4 regions of the Azospirillum sp. A1-3 genome follow, and region 4 is predicted to be linked to each of the others. Evidence: riboswitches for the same ligand, from Rfam matches in the RefSeq annotation. Region 4 holds a riboswitch; each other region holds the start of a gene.
The links. Region 4 has a riboswitch for thiamine pyrophosphate ahead of M5E06_RS20225 (ABC transporter substrate-binding protein). Riboswitches for the same ligand answer to the same signal wherever they lie in the genome.
Positions count from the first base shown of each region.

Region 1: linked by a shared signal. The riboswitch ahead of M5E06_RS05545 (ABC transporter ATP-binding protein) and the one ahead of M5E06_RS20225 (ABC transporter substrate-binding protein) in region 4 are both predicted to bind thiamine pyrophosphate.
Region 2: linked by a shared signal. The riboswitch ahead of M5E06_RS15895 (LuxE/PaaK family acyltransferase) and the one ahead of M5E06_RS20225 (ABC transporter substrate-binding protein) in region 4 are both predicted to bind thiamine pyrophosphate.
Region 3: linked by a shared signal. The riboswitch ahead of thiC (phosphomethylpyrimidine synthase ThiC) and the one ahead of M5E06_RS20225 (ABC transporter substrate-binding protein) in region 4 are both predicted to bind thiamine pyrophosphate.

Region 1 covers NZ_JAMSLU010000001.1:1,168,540-1,173,208, forward strand. Annotated here, with positions in the region: gene M5E06_RS05530 (hypothetical protein) at 1-47, opposite strand, end outside; gene M5E06_RS05535 (hypothetical protein) at 44-646, opposite strand; gene M5E06_RS05540 (acetoin utilization protein AcuC) at 810-1,937, opposite strand; TPP riboswitch at 2,071-2,177, shown strand; gene M5E06_RS05545 (ABC transporter ATP-binding protein) at 2,213-2,944, shown strand; gene M5E06_RS05550 (ABC transporter permease) at 2,941-3,708, shown strand; gene M5E06_RS05555 (ABC transporter substrate-binding protein) at 3,756-4,669, shown strand, end outside.
Region 2 covers NZ_JAMSLU010000002.1:537,723-542,391, forward strand. Annotated here, with positions in the region: gene M5E06_RS15880 (amidase) at 1-319, shown strand, start outside; gene M5E06_RS15885 (ABC transporter ATP-binding protein) at 337-1,440, shown strand; TPP riboswitch at 2,052-2,184, shown strand; gene M5E06_RS15895 (LuxE/PaaK family acyltransferase) at 2,289-3,386, shown strand; gene M5E06_RS15900 (acyl-CoA reductase) at 3,401-4,669, shown strand, end outside.
Region 3 covers NZ_JAMSLU010000001.1:324,483-329,151, reverse strand. Annotated here, with positions in the region: gene greB (transcription elongation factor GreB) at 1-131, shown strand, start outside; gene thiC (phosphomethylpyrimidine synthase ThiC) at 290-2,017, opposite strand; TPP riboswitch at 2,137-2,270, opposite strand; gene M5E06_RS01525 (CorA family divalent cation transporter) at 2,347-3,333, opposite strand; gene M5E06_RS01520 (hypothetical protein) at 3,372-3,659, opposite strand; gene argB (acetylglutamate kinase) at 3,680-4,579, opposite strand; gene M5E06_RS01510 (cation:proton antiporter domain-containing protein) at 4,662-4,669, opposite strand, start outside.
Region 4 covers NZ_JAMSLU010000003.1:537,425-542,093, reverse strand. Annotated here, with positions in the region: gene M5E06_RS20235 (ABC transporter permease) at 1-1,082, opposite strand, end outside; gene M5E06_RS20230 (DMT family transporter) at 1,335-2,249, shown strand; TPP riboswitch at 2,283-2,398, shown strand; gene M5E06_RS20225 (ABC transporter substrate-binding protein) at 2,470-3,606, shown strand; gene M5E06_RS20220 (branched-chain amino acid ABC transporter permease) at 3,611-4,483, shown strand; gene M5E06_RS20215 (branched-chain amino acid ABC transporter ATP-binding protein/permease) at 4,551-4,669, shown strand, end outside.

The DNA of each region.
Region 1 (4,669 bases), on a different contig from region 4:
GCGCCGATCGCGACGATCGCCAGGACGATGATGAAGTTGATCATCATGTCGCGGCACCGGCCTTGGCGCGAGCGGTGGCGGGCGGCACCGGCACGCCCCCCTTGCCGCCGGTCCTCGCATCGCCGCGCATGAAGGACTTCTGGAACCCCAGCTTGAAGGGGAAGGCGACGTCGCACATCTGCTTCGCCTCGTCGAAGCTGGAGGCCCAGACCTCCGCCACGTTGGAACAGCGCCAGATCGGATTCACGGGCCCGCGTTCGCCGGCGGCCCGTGCGGCGGCAGACGCCTTTTCCTGGGTGACGGTGGCGACGAACTTCATCAGGCCGGCCTGCGGGTCGCCGACTTCGTGCACGAACATCGGCGGCTGCTCGGCCAGTTCGCGGATCTGCTTTTCCGCCTTGCGGATGTCGCTTTCCAGCCGGTTGCGGTCGGAGGACTGGCTATTGCGGCGCTGAACCAGCTGGTTGACGCGGTTCTGAAGCTCCTGCGATTCCGCATGCAGCACATAGACGCGGTTCTCGATCTGCTCCAGACCGCTGCTCTTTTCCATGATGTTCGGCAGGAAATCCTTCAGCATCATGGCGACCGGGACGGCGGCCAGCATGATGATGACGATGGCGATCAGGAACAGGGTCGTGTTCGACATCCGCCCGCCCGTTCTCCTACCAAAGCCCGGCCCAAGGCCGCATCATCCGAAGCGGAAGCTGCACCGGCGCAGTGGAATGAGGATCACCGAACAATCCAGATCCGTCAACGAATCGTCACGGCTTGGTTCGAAATTCGACCCAAATGAAACGATCTGCCACGGTTCAGGACAGCGCCATCTCCGCCACCCGCTTCACCGCGTCCCGCACCGGCCCCGGCCGGCGTTCGTCGCCCAGCGTGGTGAACCAGTGTTCCGGCGGATTGCGGCCCGCGGCGCGGCTCCAGGTCAGGGCGCGCAACACCGCCTCCGCCTCCGCAGTCGGCCTGATCGCCGGATCGATGCCGTTCATCACCGCCCAGATCCCGGCCCAGCAGCGCCCGACTGACCAGGGGTTATAGCCGCCGCCACCCACCACCAGCACCCGCGGCGCCAGCGGCAGCAGGGCCGCCACGGCATCCCACAGCGCGCGGTTGGACAGCTCCAGACGGCTCAGCGGGTCTTCGGCCAAAGCGTCGGCGCCGGTCTGGATCACCATCGCCTGCGGACGGAAGGCGCGGGTCAGCGGCAGGACCGCCGCCTCCATCACATGTTCCATCTCGCTGTCGTTGAAGCCCGGCGGCACCGGCAGGTTGCGGGCCATCCCGCCGGCGCGGTCCTCCGCCTTGCCGGTGTAGGGCCAGCGGCCGTCCTCGTGAATGGAGATTGTCAGAACCCGGTCGTCGTTGGCGAAGGCCTCCTCCACCCCGTCGCCGTGGTGGGCGTCGAGATCGACGTAGAGCACCCGCTCCAGCCCATGGTCGAGCAGTTCCAGGATGCCCAGCACCGGCGCGTTGAAATAGCAGAAGCCGCTGGCCCGGTCGCGGCGCGCATGGTGGGTCCCCGCCGCCGGGGCATAGACCAGACCGGCCGGCCGGTCGCCCAGGATCCGGGCCGCCTGCAATGCCGATCCGCTGCTGTGGGCGGGCCGCCGGTACATCTCGGCGAAGACCGGATTCTCCAGCTTGCCAAGATTATGGCGGGCGGCGGTGGCCTCATCCACCCGCTGTTCCACCTCCGCCCGTTTCAGCGCCGCGATGTAATCGGCGGTGTGGAAGCGCGCCAGCTCCCGTTCGCTCGCCACATGGGTGTCGAGATAGACCTCGTCCGGCAGCCAGCCCATGGCGCGGCTGAGGTCGATGGCGGTCGAGACGCGCGGAATCGCCAGCGGATGTTTCGGCCCATAGGTCGAGCCGCGATAGATCTCGCCGCCGATGAACAGCGGGGTGCGAAAGGGCGTGGTCAGGGCTGGCACTCCATGATGCCCGCCAGAAACTAGGCGTGGCCGCGTTCCGGTCAAGCGCCCGCTTCCAAGGTCGGGATTCCGCTGGCCGGAAGTCCGATCCGGCAATGCTTGCGGTCGCGGATCGTCCGCGCCTATAGTCGCCGCCTTCACTGGGGGGAGCCGATGGGCGGCTGAGAGGTCCTGTTGCGGGACGACCCCTGGAACCTGATCCGGTTCATGCCGGCGTAGGGATCAGTGATGCGGGACCGCACCCACTCCTTTTCCGCCAGAACGACATGCTTGCGATGACGCCGCTTTCGGTGACGATCTCGCGCGCCCGGCTGACCTATGGCGGCACGCTGCTGTTCTCCGACCTGACGTTGGAGCTGCCGGCCGGCCGGACCACCTGCCTGCTGGGACCGAGCGGCGTCGGCAAGACCACCCTGCTGCGCATCCTCGCCGGTCTTGCCGAGCCGGAACCGCCGACGCAAGTCGTTACCGGCGATGGGCAACCGCTGGCCGGCCGCATCGCCTACATGGCGCAGCAGGACCTTCTGCTGCCCTGGCTGACCGTCCTCGACAATGTCCTGCTCGGCGACCGGCTGCGCCACCGCCGGCCCAGCCCGGCGCGGGTGGAGCAGGCCCGCGCATTGCTGGACCGCGTCGGTCTGGCGGGGAGGGAACGCGACCGCCCGGCCGCCCTGTCCGGCGGGCAGCGACAGCGCGTGGCGCTGGCCCGCACGCTGATGGAGGACAAGCCGCTGGTCCTGATGGACGAGCCCTTCTCGGCGCTCGACGCCATCACCCGGCTGCGGCTGCAGGAAACAGCGGCGGAGACATTGGCCGGCCGCACCGTCCTGATGGTCACCCACGACCCGCTGGAGGCGCTGCGCATCGGCGACCGCCTGCATGTGATGACCGGCCGTCCCGCCGTGATGGGGCCGGCGCTGGAGCCGTCCGGCGCGGTGCCGCGCCGTGTCGACGATCCCGGCCTGCTCGCGCATCAGGCCGAGCTGCTGCGGAGGCTGGCGGAATGAAGGCGCTGCTGCGCGCCCTGGTCACCCTGCTGGTGCTGGTCGCCGGCTGGCAGGCGCTGGTCTGGGCCACCGGCCTGCCGCGCTACCTGCTGCCCAGCCCGCTGGCGGTCGCCGACGCCATGCGGCGGCAGGCGCCCCTGTTGCTGACCCACGGCCTGACCACTCTGTCGGAGATCCTGATCGGGCTGGTGGCTGGCGTGGCGCTGGGCGGGGTCAGCGCGTTGCTGCTGGCGCGCTTCCGCACCGCGCGGCGCTGGCTGATGCCGCTGCTGCTGGTCAGTCAGGCGATCCCGGTCTTCGCCCTGGCGCCGCTGTTGGTCCTGTGGCTGGGCTACGGCATGGCCTCCAAGATCGCCATGGCGGTGCTGGTCATCTATTTCCCGGTGACGACCGCGCTGTTCGACGGGCTGCGGCGCACCGATCCCGGCTGGCTCGACCTTGCCCGCACCATGGGAGCCTCCCCCGCCGCCATCCTGTGGAGCATCCGCCTGCCGGCCGCCCTGCCCGCCTTCTGGTCCGGCGTACGTGTCGCCGCCGCGGTGGCGCCGATCGGCGCGGTGATCGGCGAATGGGTGGGGTCGTCCTCCGGCCTCGGTTACCTGATGCTGCACGCCAACGCCCGCATGCAGATCGACCTTCTGTTCGCCGCCGTGCTGGTGCTGGGGCTGTTCGCGGTGACGCTCTACGCCGCCGTCGATGCGCTGGCCCGCCGCGCCCTACCCTGGCAACCCGATACCCAACCTGCCGAAGACGCCAACCCTTAAGCCGCCAACCCTTAAGCCGCCAACCCTCGAAGGGGGAGAGACACCCGATGAAGCACTTGCTCACCGCCGGCCTGATGGCCGCCAGCCTGATGACCTCGCTTCCGGCCCTGGCCCAGGACAAGCTGTCCGTGATGCTGGACTGGTTCGTCAACCCCGACCACGCTCCGCTGGTGGTGGCGCAGGAGAAGGGCTTCTTCAAGGACGCCGGGCTGGACGTGACTCTGACCGCCCCGGCCGACCCCAACGATCCGCCGAAGCTGGTCGCCGCCGGTGGCACCGACATCGCCGTCTCCTACCAGCCGCAGTTGATCCTGCAGGTGGACGAGGGGCTGCCGCTGGTCCGCATCGGCACGCTGGTGTCGACGCCGCTGAACTCCGTCGTCGTGCTGCGCGACGGGCCGGTGAAGTCGCTGAAGGACCTGAAGGGCCGCAAGGTCGGCTACTCGATCGCCGGCTTCGAGGACGCCCTGCTCGGCGCCATGCTGGAGAGGCAGGGGCTGAGCCTGAAGGACGTCGAACTGGTGAACGTCAATTTCTCGCTCTCGCCGTCGCTGCTGTCGGGTCAGGTCGATGCGGTGATCGGCGCCTTCCGCAACTTCGAGCTGAACCAGATGGAGATCGAGAAGCATCCCGGCCGCGCCTTCTACCCGGAGGAGGAAGGGGTGCCGCCCTATGACGAGCTGATCCTGGTCGCCCGCAAGGACAAGGCGAACGACCCGCGCTTCAAGCGCTTCCTGGCGGCGGTGGAACGGGCGACGCTCTACATTCTGAACCATCCGGAGGAATCGCAGGCCGCCTTCGTCAAGGGCCGGCCGGAGCTGAACGACGAACTGAACCGCCGCGCCTGGGCCGACACCCTGCCGCGCTTCTCCCACAGCCCGGCGGCGCTGGATGCCGAACGCTACACCCGCTTCGCCGAGTTCCTGAAGGCGCGCGGCCTGATCAAGACGGTGGCGCCGCT
Region 2 (4,669 bases), on a different contig from region 4:
CTTCCTGGACCGCTACGATGTCTGGCTGACGCCGACGCTGGGCTCGCCGCCGCCCAAGCTCGGCCATTTCGATGCCGGGCTGTATGGCGGGGAGGCAGTGATGGACCGCTTCATGCAATTCCTGGCCTTCACCACTTTCGCCAACATGGCCGGTCTGCCGGCGATGAGCGTTCCGCTGTCCTGGAACGCCGAAGGGCTGCCGGTCGGCTCCCAGTTCACCGGCCGCGCCGGCGATGAAACGACGCTGTTCCGTCTTGCCGCCCAGTTGGAAGCCGCCCGCCCTTGGCGGGACCGCCGCCCGCCCGTCCACGCCGCCTGACCCCGGAGGGTATGATCATGGAAAATCAGGGATTTGTGGAGTTCGCCGGCGTCCAGAAAAGCTATGACGGGCGCACTCTGGTGATCGAAGGGCTGGACCTGTCGATCCCGAAGGGGGAGTTCCTGACGATGCTGGGGCCGTCCGGTTCCGGCAAGACCACCAGCCTGATGATGCTGGCGGGGTTCGAGGCGCCGTCGTGCGGCGAAATCCGTGTGGCCGGCAAGCCGATTCAGAATGTGCCGCCGCACCGCCGTAACATCGGCATGGTGTTCCAGAACTACGCGCTGTTCCCCCACATGACCATCGCCGAGAATCTGGCCTATCCGCTGAAGGTGCGGCGGATGGGGCGGGCGGAGACGGAGCGGCGGGTGGCCCGCGCGCTCGACATGGTGCAGATGGGTGCGTTGGCGCAGCGCCGCCCGTCCCAGCTTTCGGGCGGGCAGCAGCAGCGGGTGGCGCTGGCGCGGGCGCTGGTGTTCGAACCGGATCTGGTCCTGATGGACGAGCCATTGGGGGCGTTGGACAAGAACTTGCGGGAACACATGCAGTTCGAGATCAAGCATCTGCATGAACGTCTCGGCGTGACCATGGTCTATGTCACCCACGACCAGGCGGAGGCGTTGACCATGTCCGACCGCATTGCCGTCTTCAACCGCGGCCGGGTCGAACAGCTGGCGACGCCGGCGGAACTGTACGAGGAACCAGCCACCGTCTTCGTCGCCGGCTTCATCGGCGAGAACAACCGGCTGTCTGGGGTGCTGGCCGACCGGCAGGACGATCGCGGGACCATCCGTTTGGAAAGCGGTTCGGTGGTGCAGGCCCGTGTTGCCGCCGGTCTCGAGGCGGGTGCTTCGGTCACCGTGTCGCTGCGGCCCGAGCGGGTCCGGCTGGTGCCGGCAGAGGCGGCTGGTGGCGCCGGAGGAGAGCGGAGCCTGTTCGGCCATGTCTCCGACCTGATTTATCTGGGCGACCACATCCGCGTGCATCTGGCGGACGGTCCGGCCGCCGGGCTGGTCGCGAAAATTCCCAACAATGCCGATCACCAGCATGTGCGTCCGGGCGGCCGTTATCGGGTGGAATGGGGACCGGCCGACGCCATCGCACTGCCGGTGGGTCACTGATCGAAACGACATCCCGCCGGCGGGGAGGCGCTTTCGCGCCTTCCACACCGTTAGTTGGGACCGCGTGGTCGGTGAGAGCTGCGGCGACAATCCGGCCGTTTGCCACATCCATGCCGATGTATAGCTTCCGCCAGGATCGTCGCTTCCTCGTACCATGCTTTTCGAACTCCATCCGTTCTTCAATATCGAGCACGCGTCCGGTAAAGGCCAAATCCTGCCCCCGCAACCACCGACACTTGACGCCCCGGTTCGAAAGAGCCGGGGCGTTCGTGCATCTGGGTCTTGCGCATCCGAGCGGCGCCCTCGCAGACCGCCAGGACGCCCGCCAGCTCGCTGTGCAGGTCGGAATCCAGCCCCGCGCTGGCAGGGGAGTGCGTTAGCGGAGGAGCGTAAGGAGACGCACCGCCGACGGAACGGCGGCATCGCCGGTGGTGCGGAGCGGGTAGGCTATTGCTCCGCAAATATATTGAGTTTCACCTTCCCTCGCCGAGCCGGCGTTCTGTCGACGGTGTATGCACGCCAGCAGGAGGAGGGGGAAATGACAATCCTTGACGCTGAGAGGGCCGGCATCCCCGGCGTTGACAGAAGGCGCGATGGTCTTCTAGGCTCCGTTCCGTTCCCAGGGGAGCCTCGTTCAGGAGGCTGAGACACCCGCCGGCCCGGTCCTTCGCGTCCGGGCGACGCGGCAACCCTTAGAACCTGATCCGGGTCATGCCGGCGTAGGGATGCGGGACGAGAAGGCCTTTGCGGCCGACGCGCAGATCCATACCCCACAGGCTCGTTCCGGATTCGTTTGTTGCTCCATCGGTCGGTGCCGTTTGGAGATAAATGGGATGAGGAGGGTGGCCGTGAGCGCGATCTACGACAAGGTTCTGGCCTTCATGGAGGCCGACATCGGAACCGGGGCGGCGGCCGACGAGGCCTTCAACGCCCTGGCGCTGGCGGTCTTCGCCCACCAGTTCGAGCACAACCAGCCCTATCGCCGCTTCGCCATGCAGCGCGGCCGGGTGCCGCGCGGGGTAAAGAGCTGGCGCGACATCCCGGCGGTGCCGATCAACGCCTTCAAGGATCTGACGCTCAGCTGCCGCCCGGCGGAGGAATCCGCCCGTATCTTCATGACCAGCGGCACGACCAAGGGCGGCATCCGCGGCCAGATCCACCACACGACCCTGACGGTTTACGACCGTTCCACGCTGCTCAACTTCCGCCGCCGCTTCATGCCAGGGGCAGGGGCAGGGGACGAGCGGATGGCGATGGGCATCCTGTTCCCGACCGAGACGGCAATGCCGAACTCCTCGCTCGCCCATTATCTGGAGCTGGCGCGGGCGGAATGCGGCACGCCGGACAGCCTCCATTGGATCGGCGAGGCGGGCATCGACATCGCCGGGCTCTATGACCGGCTGGACGCCGCCGAGCGGTCGGGGGAGCCCTTCGCCCTGCTGGGCGCCAGCTATGGCTTCGTGCATTTGATGGACGCCATGGCGCGCGACGGCCGCCGCTTCGGCCTGCCGGAGGGAAGCCGCATCCTCGACACCGGCGGCTTCAAGGGCCAGTCGCGCGAGCTGCAACCGGACGAGTTCTACGGCCAGCTGGCCGAATTCTTCGGCGTGCCGCGTCAGCGCTGCATCAACATGTACGGAATGACGGAGCTGAGCACCCAGTTCTACGACGACGGCAATGCGGTCTGTCCGTCGCTGAAATCCGGCCCGCATTGGATCCGCAGCCGCGTCGTCGACGCATTGTCCGGCCTGGACGTGCCGCCCGGCAACATGGGCGTGCTGGTGCACCATGATCTGGCCCACATCAACTCGGTCGCCGCCATCCTGACCGAAGACGCCGGCATTCTGGAGGAGGGGGGCTTCCGCCTGCTGGGACGTGTCGCCGGCGCGCAAGCCAAGGGCTGCTCGCTGGCGGTGGAGGATTTCCTCGCCGCCGCACGCGGTTGAGCGGGAGCGCGGCCTTGGCTTTCGGCGACGATTTCTCCCGTCCGGAACCGGCCGGTCATCTGCCCGGTCTGCCGCCGGAGGCGGTGGAGCGGCGCGTGCTGACCTTCGGATCGGGCGCTGCGGCGCTGCGCGTGGCGGTGCCGGTGCTGGATGCCTGGCAGGTGGAGCGGGTCTCCGCGACGGTCCGGGCGACGGCGCGCGGCTATCTGAAGACGCTGTCGACGGCGCACATCGTAACCGTGATCGACGCGGCGATCCAACGGCTGCTCAATCGCGAGGATCCCTGGCGCCGCAGGGCGGAGCGGCTGCTGCCCATCGTCACCGGCTATGACGCTGAGATGGTGAGACTGGGGCTGACCGGCTATCTGAAGACCTTCCGCGCGCATGAGTTGCGCCGCTTCCTGACGGAGGACTTCGCGAACCCGCAGGTGTTGGACGAGTTCCAGCCGGCACCCAAGGGCGGCTTCACCCGCGCCTTCGGTCCCGATTTGCTGCTGCATGTCTGGGCGGGCAATGTGCCGGGACTGCCTTTATGGAGCCTTATCTCTGGCCTGCTGGTCAAGTCCGGGACGGTCGGCAAGCTGCCCAGCGCCGAACCGCTGTTCGCGGGCTGGTTCGCGCAATTGCTGGCGGAGATCGATCCCAGGCTGGGCGACTGCCTGGCGGTGGTGTGGTGGAAGGGCGGCGACGCGGCGGCGGAGCGGGCATGGCTGGCCCAGGCCGATACCGTGGTCGCCTATGGCGGCAATGCGGCGCTGGCGGCGATCCGCGACCGGGTGCCGGTGAGCACCCGATTCCTGCCCTATGGTCACAAGATCAGCTTCGCGCTGGTGTCGCGAGCCGCCCTCGACCCGCGGCGGGCGGGGGAGACGGCACGGTTGGCCGCCCACGACATCGCCCGCTACGATCAGCAAGGCTGCTATTCGCCGCACACGCTGTTTGTCGAACGCGGCGGCCGGCTCTCGCCGCAGGATTTCGCCGCCATGCTCGCTCATGAACTTGCGGTGCTGGCTCGCAAACAACCGCGCCGGGCCCTGTCGATGGCGGAGGCCGGCGAGGTCGCCGGCTGGCGCGACAGGCAGACGATGCGCGGCCTGGACGGGTCCGGTCATCTGCTGCTGTCGGACCCGGCGGGCGGCTGGTGCGTGTCCTGCACCGACGCGCCGGATGGGCTGGCGCCGACCGCGCTGAACCGGACGATCGCCGTGGTGGCGGTGGACGATCTGGCGGAGGTGGCGGGCCGCGTCGCCCCGCACCGCGCCATTTTGCAGACCGCCGGCATC
Region 3 (4,669 bases), on a different contig from region 4:
GCGGCCATGTCAGCTGGATCTCCCCCATCGCCCGCGCCCTGCTGAAAGCGCGGGTGGGTGATCTGGTCGACGTCCGTACGCCAGCGGGGATGGAACAGGTGGAGGTGTTGGGGATCAAGTACGCGGGGTGAGGAGTAGCTATGACGGATGCCCCCTCCCCATCCCTCCCCCGCTATCGCAGGAGAGGGGGTAGGACGCTTGCCAGTGTTGCCGATCCGCCGAAGCGGCGGAGTTCCCTCTCCCGCCAAAGGCGGGGGAGGGTTAGGGAGGGGGCATCAACGCCGAACCCTCACTCCGCCGCCGGCTGGTAGATTTCCCCGCCCGACTCGCGGAACTTCTGCGACATCTCGGCCATGCCGGACTCCGCGGCGTCGCGGATTTCCTGCGTGATCTTCATCGAACAGAATTTCGGCCCGCACATCGAACAGAAATGCGCGGTCTTGGCCCCCTCCGCCGGCAGGGTCTCGTCGTGGTAGGCCATCGCCGTGTCGGGGTCGAGCGACAGGGCGAACTGGTCGCGCCAGCGGAAGGAGAAGCGGGCGCGCGACATGGCGTCGTCGCGCAGCCGCGCCGCCGGGTGGCCCTTGGCGAGGTCGGCGGCATGGGCGGCGATTTTGTAGGCGATGACGCCGGCCTTCACGTCGTCGCGGTCCGGCAGGCCCAGATGCTCCTTCGGCGTGACGTAGCAGAGCATCGCCGTGCCGAACCAGCCGATCATCGCCGCACCGATGGCGCTGGTGATGTGGTCATAGCCCGGCGCGATGTCGGTCACCAACGGCCCGAGCGTGTAGAAGGGGGCCTCGCCGCACAGCGCCAACTGCTTCTCGACATTGTGCTTGATCTTGTGCATCGGCACATGGCCCGGCCCCTCGATCATCACCTGCACGTCGCGCGCCCAGGCGATCTTGGTCAGCTCGCCCAGCGTCTCCAGTTCGGCGAACTGCGCGGCGTCGTTGGCGTCGGCCTGGCTGCCCGGCCGCAGACCGTCGCCCATCGACAGCGCCACGTCATAGGCGCGGCAGATTTCGACAATGTCGGCGAAATGGTCGTAGAGGAAATTCTCGCGGTGATGCGCCAGACACCATTTGGCAATGATTGAGCCGCCGCGCGAGACGATGCCGGTCACCCGCTTGGCGGTCAGCGGGATATGGGCCAGCCGCAGTCCGGCGTGGATGGTGAAGTAATCGACGCCCTGCTCCGCCTGTTCGATCAGCGTGTCGCGGAACAGCTCCCAGGTCAGATCCTCGGCCTTGCCATTCACCTTCTCCAGCGCCTGATAGATCGGCACGGTGCCGATGGGAACCGGGGAGTTGCGCAGGATCCACTCGCGGGTCTGGTGGATGTCGGCACCGGTGGACAGGTCCATCACGGTGTCGGCGCCCCAGCGGATCGACCAGACCATCTTCTCAACCTCCTCCTCGATCGAGGAGGTCACGGCGGAATTGCCGATGTTGGCGTTGATCTTGGTCAGGAAATTGCGGCCGATGATCATCGGTTCCGACTCGGGGTGGTTGACGTTGGACGGGATGATCGCCCGCCCACGCGCCACCTCGTCACGCACGAATTCCGGGGTGATGAAGTCGGGGATCTCGGCACCGAAATCCTCGCCGTCGCGCGCGGCCTCCAGCGCGGCGGCGCGGCCGAGGTTCTCGCGGACGGCGATGTATTCCATCTCCGCAGTGACGATGCCGGCGCGGGCGTAGGCCATCTGGGTCACGGCCCCGCCGCCCTTGGCCCGCAGCACGCCGCTGTCGGTGGTCTCGACATCGCCACGCGCCAGGATCCAGTCGCGGCGGTGCTTGGCCAGCCCGGCCCGCACGTCGATGGCGACCGACTCGTCGGTGTAGGGGCCGGAAGCGTCATAGACGGTCAGCGGCGGCTCGCCGCCCGACAGCGCGATCTCGCGCAGGGCGACGCGCAGGTCGGGAAAGCGCGTGCCGGGCACATGGATTTTCCGCGACGACGGCAGCGGGCCGGTCGAGATGCGGATGGCGTTCTCGTTGAAGTCCTTGGGCATTGGGTTTCTCCGTCGGAGTTGGGCGGACAAACCCGGGACTGCGGACGGAGGTGCGGTATCTTCGTGCAGGCCGTTCCCCGGCATAGCGGAGCCGATACGGCCGGACGGGGGCGTGGTCGGCCCGTCACGAGGTCCCTCCCTTCGCCGGTATGACCCGGATCAGGTTCGAAGGGTCACCACGCTGCCGGCGACGCTTGGCGCCGTCTGGCCGTTGGTATCTCAGCCCCCTGTCGGGACCCCCCTGGAATGCGCCCATCCTGCCGACGACGGACGCGCCTGTCAAAAGGAAAGCGCTGCGGACGATCCGCCTGCCATATTGTGGAAACGCGCTACATCCAGCGTTTCGACCGCACATAGACCATCGGCAGCAACGCCGACAACAGCATCAGCCCCAGGGCGCTGGCATAGCCGAAGGGCGAGCCGCTGCCGGGCATGTCGGTGAAGTTCATGCCGCCGATGCTGGCGACCAGGGTCGGCGGATAAAGCAGAACGGTCAGCACCGACACGATCTTGACGATCTCGTTCTGCTCGACATTGATCTGTCCCAACGCCGTATCCAGCGCCAGCGCGACCTTGCCGGCCAGGAAACGGGCATACTGGTCGAGCCCGCGCAGGTCCTGCAGCGCGGTCTTGGCCCAGCGCCGCGTCGCCTTGCCGGAATTCCAGCCGTCGCCGCGCGCCAGGAAGTCGGTCATACGGGTAAGGCTGGCCAGACTGACCCGCGCCTTGCCGATCAGATGGCCGGCATGGCCGATGCGCTTCAGCGTCTGGGCATCATCGAGCGTCTCGCCACGGGACCGCAGCTTGCGCCCACGGAAATAGCGGCGGTTCAGCGCATCCAACTCCACCCCGGTCCGTCGCAACACGACGGAGGTGCGGTCGATCATCCCATCCACCAACGCCGCCAGCACCAATTCGCCACGGGCGGCCGAGATCTCGCCATGGGTGGCGCGGCGGCGGAAGGCAAGCAGCGCCTGCGGATCGATGTCGTGGATGGTCACCAGCCGCCGCCCGGCCAACACAAAGCTGACGGTGGCGATGCGCGGCTCGTCGGTATCGGCCCAGACCAGCGCGGTGACGGTCATGGTCAAGGCGCCGCCGGTCAAGCGCAGACGGCTCGACTCCTCGATCTCCGCCATCTGCTCGCGGGTGGGCAGGCCCGTTCCGATCAGCGCCTCCGCCCGTGCCAACTCTTCGGACGTCGGATTGATGAGGTCGAGCCACACGGCGGAATCGGGCAACGGCGCCGCCTCTTCCGCGGCAGCCTCCCTGACCCAGCGCAGCAGACCGCCGTCATTGACGAAGACATGCAGCAAGGCTGTGCTCCTTGCATGGTGCGCGCCGGCACGCGGCGTTACGTCAGCCGACCACCGCGTCGCGGCTTAACGGGTGGCGGCGCCCTCTCCCCGTCATCAAGGTCCAGTGCCGCGCCCTCGGCCTTCAGCGCCTGTTCCAGCTTGCGCCGGAAGGCGCCGCCATCCCGCTTGGCGTCGAGGAAATGGCCGACCGCCTCCTTCGCCGCGTCGCTGTCGTAGGGAACCTTGCCCAACGCCGCCAGCTTGGCGCGCTCCACCAGCTTCGGGTCCATCTTCTCGCGGATGGCCTTCATCTGGCGGAGCAAATCCTTGCGCAGGTCGGACATCAGTCCCCCATATTCCGGCGTCAGGCCTTGCCGATCAGGGTGCCGGCGCCGCCTTCGGTGAAGATCTCGAGCAGCAGCGCATGCGGCACGCGGCCATCCAGGATAACAGCGGCATCGACGCCCTGCTCCACCGCGCCGATGCAGGTCTCGATCTTCGGGATCATGCCGCCCGAGGCGGTACCGTCGGCGATGGCCTTGTGGGCATCCGCCAGCGACATCTTCTCGATCAGCTTCTTTTCCTTGTCGAGCACACCGGCGACGTCGGTCAGCAGGAAGAAGCGCGCCGCCTTCACCGCCGCCGCGACCGCACCGGCCGCCGTGTCGGCGTTGATGTTGTAGGTGTCGCCGTTCACGTCGAAGCCGACCGGCGCGATCACCGGGATGATGTCCGACTTGGCGAGAGCCTGCAGAATCTCCGGATTCACCTTGTAGGGCTCTCCGACGAAGCCCAGGTCCAGCACCCGCTCGATGTTGCTGTCGGGGTCGCGCTGCACGCGCTCCAGCCGGCGGGCGGTGATCAGGTTGCTGTCCTTGCCCGACAGGCCGACAGCGCGGCCGCCGGCGCTGTTGATGGCGGCGACGATCTGCTTGTTGATGGAGCCGGCCAGCACCATCTCGACCACCTCGACCGTCTCCTTGTCGGTGACGCGCAGGCCGTCGATGAAGCTGGACTTGATCTTCAGGCGCTCCAGCATCTGGCCGATCTGCGGCCCACCGCCGTGGACGACCACCGGGTTGATGCCGACCTGCTTCAGCAGCACGATATCGCGCGCGAACAGCTCCGCCAGACCGGCGTCGCCCATGGCGTGGCCGCCGTACTTGATGACGAAGGTGCTCCCGGCATAACGGCGCATGTAAGGCAGCGCTTCGGACAGGGTACGGGCCTTGGCGAGCCACTCGTCACGGGTGGGAGTCTGCACGGGAGGATGCCCTTTGTCGGGATGGAGTGTCGGGTCTCTTTAACGGAAAGGCCGGCCGGTTGCCTAGGGGGCAATTTAACGGTCACATAC
Region 4 (4,669 bases):
TGTGGCTTGAACAGGTTCTCCATCGCGCCGGCGAACAGGATGACCAAACCCTGGATGACCATCACCAACTCGCGGTTGATCGTGGGATAGTCGAAGGACAGCTGGCCGCCGCCCTGCGCCAGAACCCCGAACAGCAATGCCGCCAGAATGATCCCGACCGGGTGGTTGCGCCCCATCAGCGCCACGGCGATGCCGACGAAGCCGACGCCGCCGGTGAAGTTCAGGATCACCCGGTGCTGTACGCCCAGGATCTCGTTGACCCCGACGAAGCCGGCCAGCGCACCGGAGATCAGCATGGCGATGATGATGTTCCGCGACGGCGAGATGCCGGCATAGACCGCCGCCCGCTCGTTCCGGCCCACCGTGCGCAGCTCGTAGCCCCAGCGGGTGCGGCGCAGGAAGATGTGGAACAGCAGGCAGCAGGCCAGCGCCCACAGGAAGGACAGGTTCAGCGGCGAGGCCGGGATGGTGAGGCCGAACCAGCCCAGCGCGCGGTCCATCGACGGCAGCCAGACACCGGGATCGAACTCGCGGGTTTCCGGTGACTGGCTGCCGGGGCGGATCAGCACGTCCACCAGCAGCCAGGTCATGATCGACGCGGCGATGAAGTTGAACATGATCGTCGTGATGACGATGTGGCTGCCGCGTTTGGCCTGCAGCCAGGCCGGGATGAAGGCCCAGGCGGCGCCGAACAGGGCCGAGGCCAGCACCGCCAGCAGGGCCACCACCGGCCAGGGCCAGCCGGTCAGCGCCAGCGCCACCAGCCCGGCGCCGAGGCCGCCGAGATAGGCCTGCCCCTCGCCGCCGATGTTGAACAGCCCGCAATGGAAGGCGATGGCGACCGCCAGCCCGGTGAAGATGTAGTCGGTGGTGTAATAAAGGGTGTAGCCGATGGCCTCCGGGTAGCCCAGAGCCTCCGACAGCAGCAGCGACAGCACGTAGACCGGATTCTCGCCGATCACCAGGATCACCAGCCCCGACAGCACGAAGGCCGCGACGAGGTTGAGAACCGGCAGCAGCGCATACCCGACCCAGCCCGGCACTGCGCCCGGCTGGCCTTTCCCCGATCCGCTCAGCAGCACCGGCGTCTCCTGGATTGCCCCTTGCCGCGGATTCTTAACCGCCAATGCTCTGCCGACCAAGCATTTCATCGCGCCGGAATCGCTGTAGGTGCCGTGGGTTAGAAGGATTACAAAAAAACTTGGCAGTGCCCCGTCCTCAGCCGACGCTTAACCAAATCCACGCCTATCAGACCTGCGGTTGCGGCATTGGGACGCAGAAGCGTTTGCCCATAATGTGGGCAACCTCCGCCATTGCCGTTCCGAACCAATCCGATGACCGACGCCGAGACCGCCGACCTGCTGCCAGTCGAGGCCGATTCGGTTCCCTATGCCGTCGGCTGCTTCCTGGGTGCGATCCTGCTGTTCGCGGCGATGGACACGCTCATCAAGTTCCTGACCGCCGATTACCCGGTGCCGCAGCTGATGTTCGTGCGGTCGCTGGTCGCCTTCCTGCTGGTGGGCGGTTACACGCTGTGGCGCGGCGGCGGAATCGCGGCGATGCGGACGCGGCGGCCCTGGGGGCATGTCTGGCGGGCCTTCGCCGGGCTGATCTCGATGGGATGCTTCTTCTATGCGTTCCGCGAACTGCCGCTGGCCGACGTCTATGTGCTGAGCTTCGCCGGGCCGCTGTTCATCACCGCGCTGTCCGCGCCGCTGTTGGGGGAACCCGTGGGCTGGCGGCGCTGGGCGGCGGTGGTGGTCGGATTCGGCGGCGTGGTGGTGATGGCGCAGCCCTCGGCCGGGGCGCCGCTGGTGCCGGTGCTGGTCGGGCTTTGCGCCGCGCTGTTCTATGCATTGGCGGCGGTGGCCGTACGCGGCCTGTCGCGGACGGAGACCAGCGCGTCCATCGTGCTCTATCTGCTGCTGACGACGACGGTGGTCAGCGGCGCGCTGACGGTGCCGGTGTGGACGGCGCCGACCGCCTTCGCACTGGGGCTGATGGCGCTGGTCGGCGCGATCGGCGCCGGCGCGCAGGTGCTGCTGACCCAGGCCTTCCGCCGCGCGCCGCCGGCGGTGGTGGCGCCCTTCGAATATACCGGCATGGTCTGGGCCAGCCTGTTCGGCTGGCTGGTGTTCGGCGACCTGCCGACCGTGCCGGTGATCGCCGGCGCCATGGTCATCATCGGCAGCGGGCTCTACATCCTGCATCGTGAAACCCTGGTGGCGCGTCGCCGGCTGGGTTCTTGACAGGACGGGGCCGGCGGCGACACTCTCGCCGCCTGTTCACGGCTGGGGTGCCTCTGCCTTTCGCCGGATCGGCGGATGCGGGGGCTGAGACAACACCCATCGAACCTGATCCGGGTCATGCCGGCGAAGGGAGCCGACCGGAACCCGACGGATCAGCCGCAAACGCCCCGTCCCCTCCGCGTCGCTCCGGTTGCCGGCGCGAGTTGAGGAGTTTTCGGTCATGCGGCGCGCGCTTCCCCTTCTGATCGGCCTGCTGGCGGCCACGTCCTGCCTGTCTCCGGCGGCGCGGGCCGACGATACGCTGTCCTTTCCGGTGCTGGTTCCGCTGACCGGCTTCCTGTCGCTGGAGGGCACCAGCCAGCGCAACGGTGCCGTCCTGGCGCTGAAGCAGACGCCGGCCGGCGTCGCCATCGCGTCGGAGGTCGTCGACACCGGCACCTCGCCCGAGGCGGCGGTGACGGCGCTGGAGCGGGCGGCCGGCAGCGGAACCGTCGGAGCGGTCGCCGCCAGCATGCTCGGCACCCAGATGCTGGCGATGCTGCCGCTGGCGCAGGAGCTGAAACTGCCGCTGGTCACCGTGTCGGGCACCGCCTCGATCACCGAGCAGGGCAACCCCTGGGTCTTCCGCTTCTTCCCCGGCGACGCCGTGACCAAGTCCGCCCACGCCCGCTATGTGGTGGAGGAATTGGGCAAGCGGCAGCCGGCGATCATCTATCAGACCACCGCCTATGGGCAGAGCGGCAAGACCCATCTCGACGCCGCCTTCAAGGCGCTGGGCGTGACCCCGGTGTTCGAGGAAGGGGTGGACCCGGCGGCCAAGGACCTGCTGCCGGTGCTGACCAAGGCGCTGGCCGCCAAGCCGGACGTGCTGGTGCTGCACCTGCATTCCGGCCCGACCGCGCTGCTGCTGCGGCAGGCGGCGTCCAGTGGGGTGACCCTGCCGATCGTCGCCGGCTCCGCCATGCATCAGCCGAGCACCGCGGCCCTACTGGAACCGGCGGAGCTGAAGGGCGTCTGTGCCGAGACCGCGGCCTCGCCCATTTCCGGCGACACGCCGGAGGTCAAGGCCTTCACCGACGCTTACCGGACCGCTTTCGGCAAGGACCCGGACGCCTTCGCGCTCGGCCAATATGATGGGATGACGATGGTGCTGGAGGCGGTGAAGGCCGGCGCCCGCACGCCGGACGCGATCCGCAAGGCGCTGTCGGCGGAGACGTTCAAGGGTCTCGCCATGACCTACAAGTCGGATGGCAAGGGCAACATGGCCCATTCCGCCGTCATCGTCTGCTATGATGGGACCAGCCGCGTGCCGAAGCTGGTGAAGCGGTACGACGACCCGACGCTCGCGGCGAAGTGAGCGGATGGCGGCGTTTCAACTGCTGGTCAATGGGGTGGCGCTGGGGGCGGCCTATGCCCTGGTGGCGCTGGGCTTCGTGCTGGTGCTGAACGCCACCTCGGCGGTGAATTTCGCGCAGGGCGACCTCGTGATGGCCGGCGGGCTTCTGGCGGTGGCGCTGGCGCCGCTGATCCCGTTGCCGGGCATCGTCCTGCTGCCGGTGGTGCTGGTGCTGATGGCGGCGCTGGGTCTGCTGCTGGCACTGGCGGCCTATCTGCCGCTGCGGCGCCGGCCGCCGGTCTCGGTCTTCATCAGCACCATCGCGGTCGGCATCATCCTGCAGAATGGTGCCGCCATCCTCTTTGGACCGGAGCCGCGCGCCGCGCCGCCGCTGTTCGGCGACGAAACCCTGCACATCGCCGGGCTGGCGGTGCCGGAGCAGTCGCTCGCCATCGTCGCGGTGGCGGCCCTGCTGATCGGGGCGCAGCAATGGATCTTCGCGCGTACGCAACTCGGCCGCCGGCTGCGCGCGACGGCGCAGGATCCGGAGATGGCGCGCGCCTGCGGCGTGCCGGTCACCGCGATGATCCTGGTGACCTTCGCCATCGGCGCCGCCTGCGCCGGGGCGGCCGGGCTGCTGCTGGCCAACCGCTATTTCGTCACGCCGACATCGGGCGGGGACCTAATTTTGAAGGCTTACATCGCGGTGACGGTGGGCGGTTGGGGCTCCGTGCCGGGCGCGGTGGTGGGGGCTTTGCTGATCGCGCTGTTCGAGGTCGGGGTGTCGTCGGTGCTGTCCTACCCGGTGGCGCTGGGGGCCTTGTACCTGACGCTGCTGGCGATTCTGGTGCTGCGGCCACAAGGGCTGTTCGGCGAAGCGGTGAAGCGTCGTGGTTGAGCGATCCGCGCAGCGCGTCCCCCTCACCCCAACCCTCTCCCCGGGGGGGAGAGGGGGCAGGGTCGGGGTGGAGTGGGGCATTCTGGCCGCTGGCGCTCTCACCTTGTTGGTCTATGCGCTGGCCTTTGCCTCGCCCTATGGCCTGCGCGTTCTGACCGTTGCCGGGGTGTATGCGCTGGCGACCTT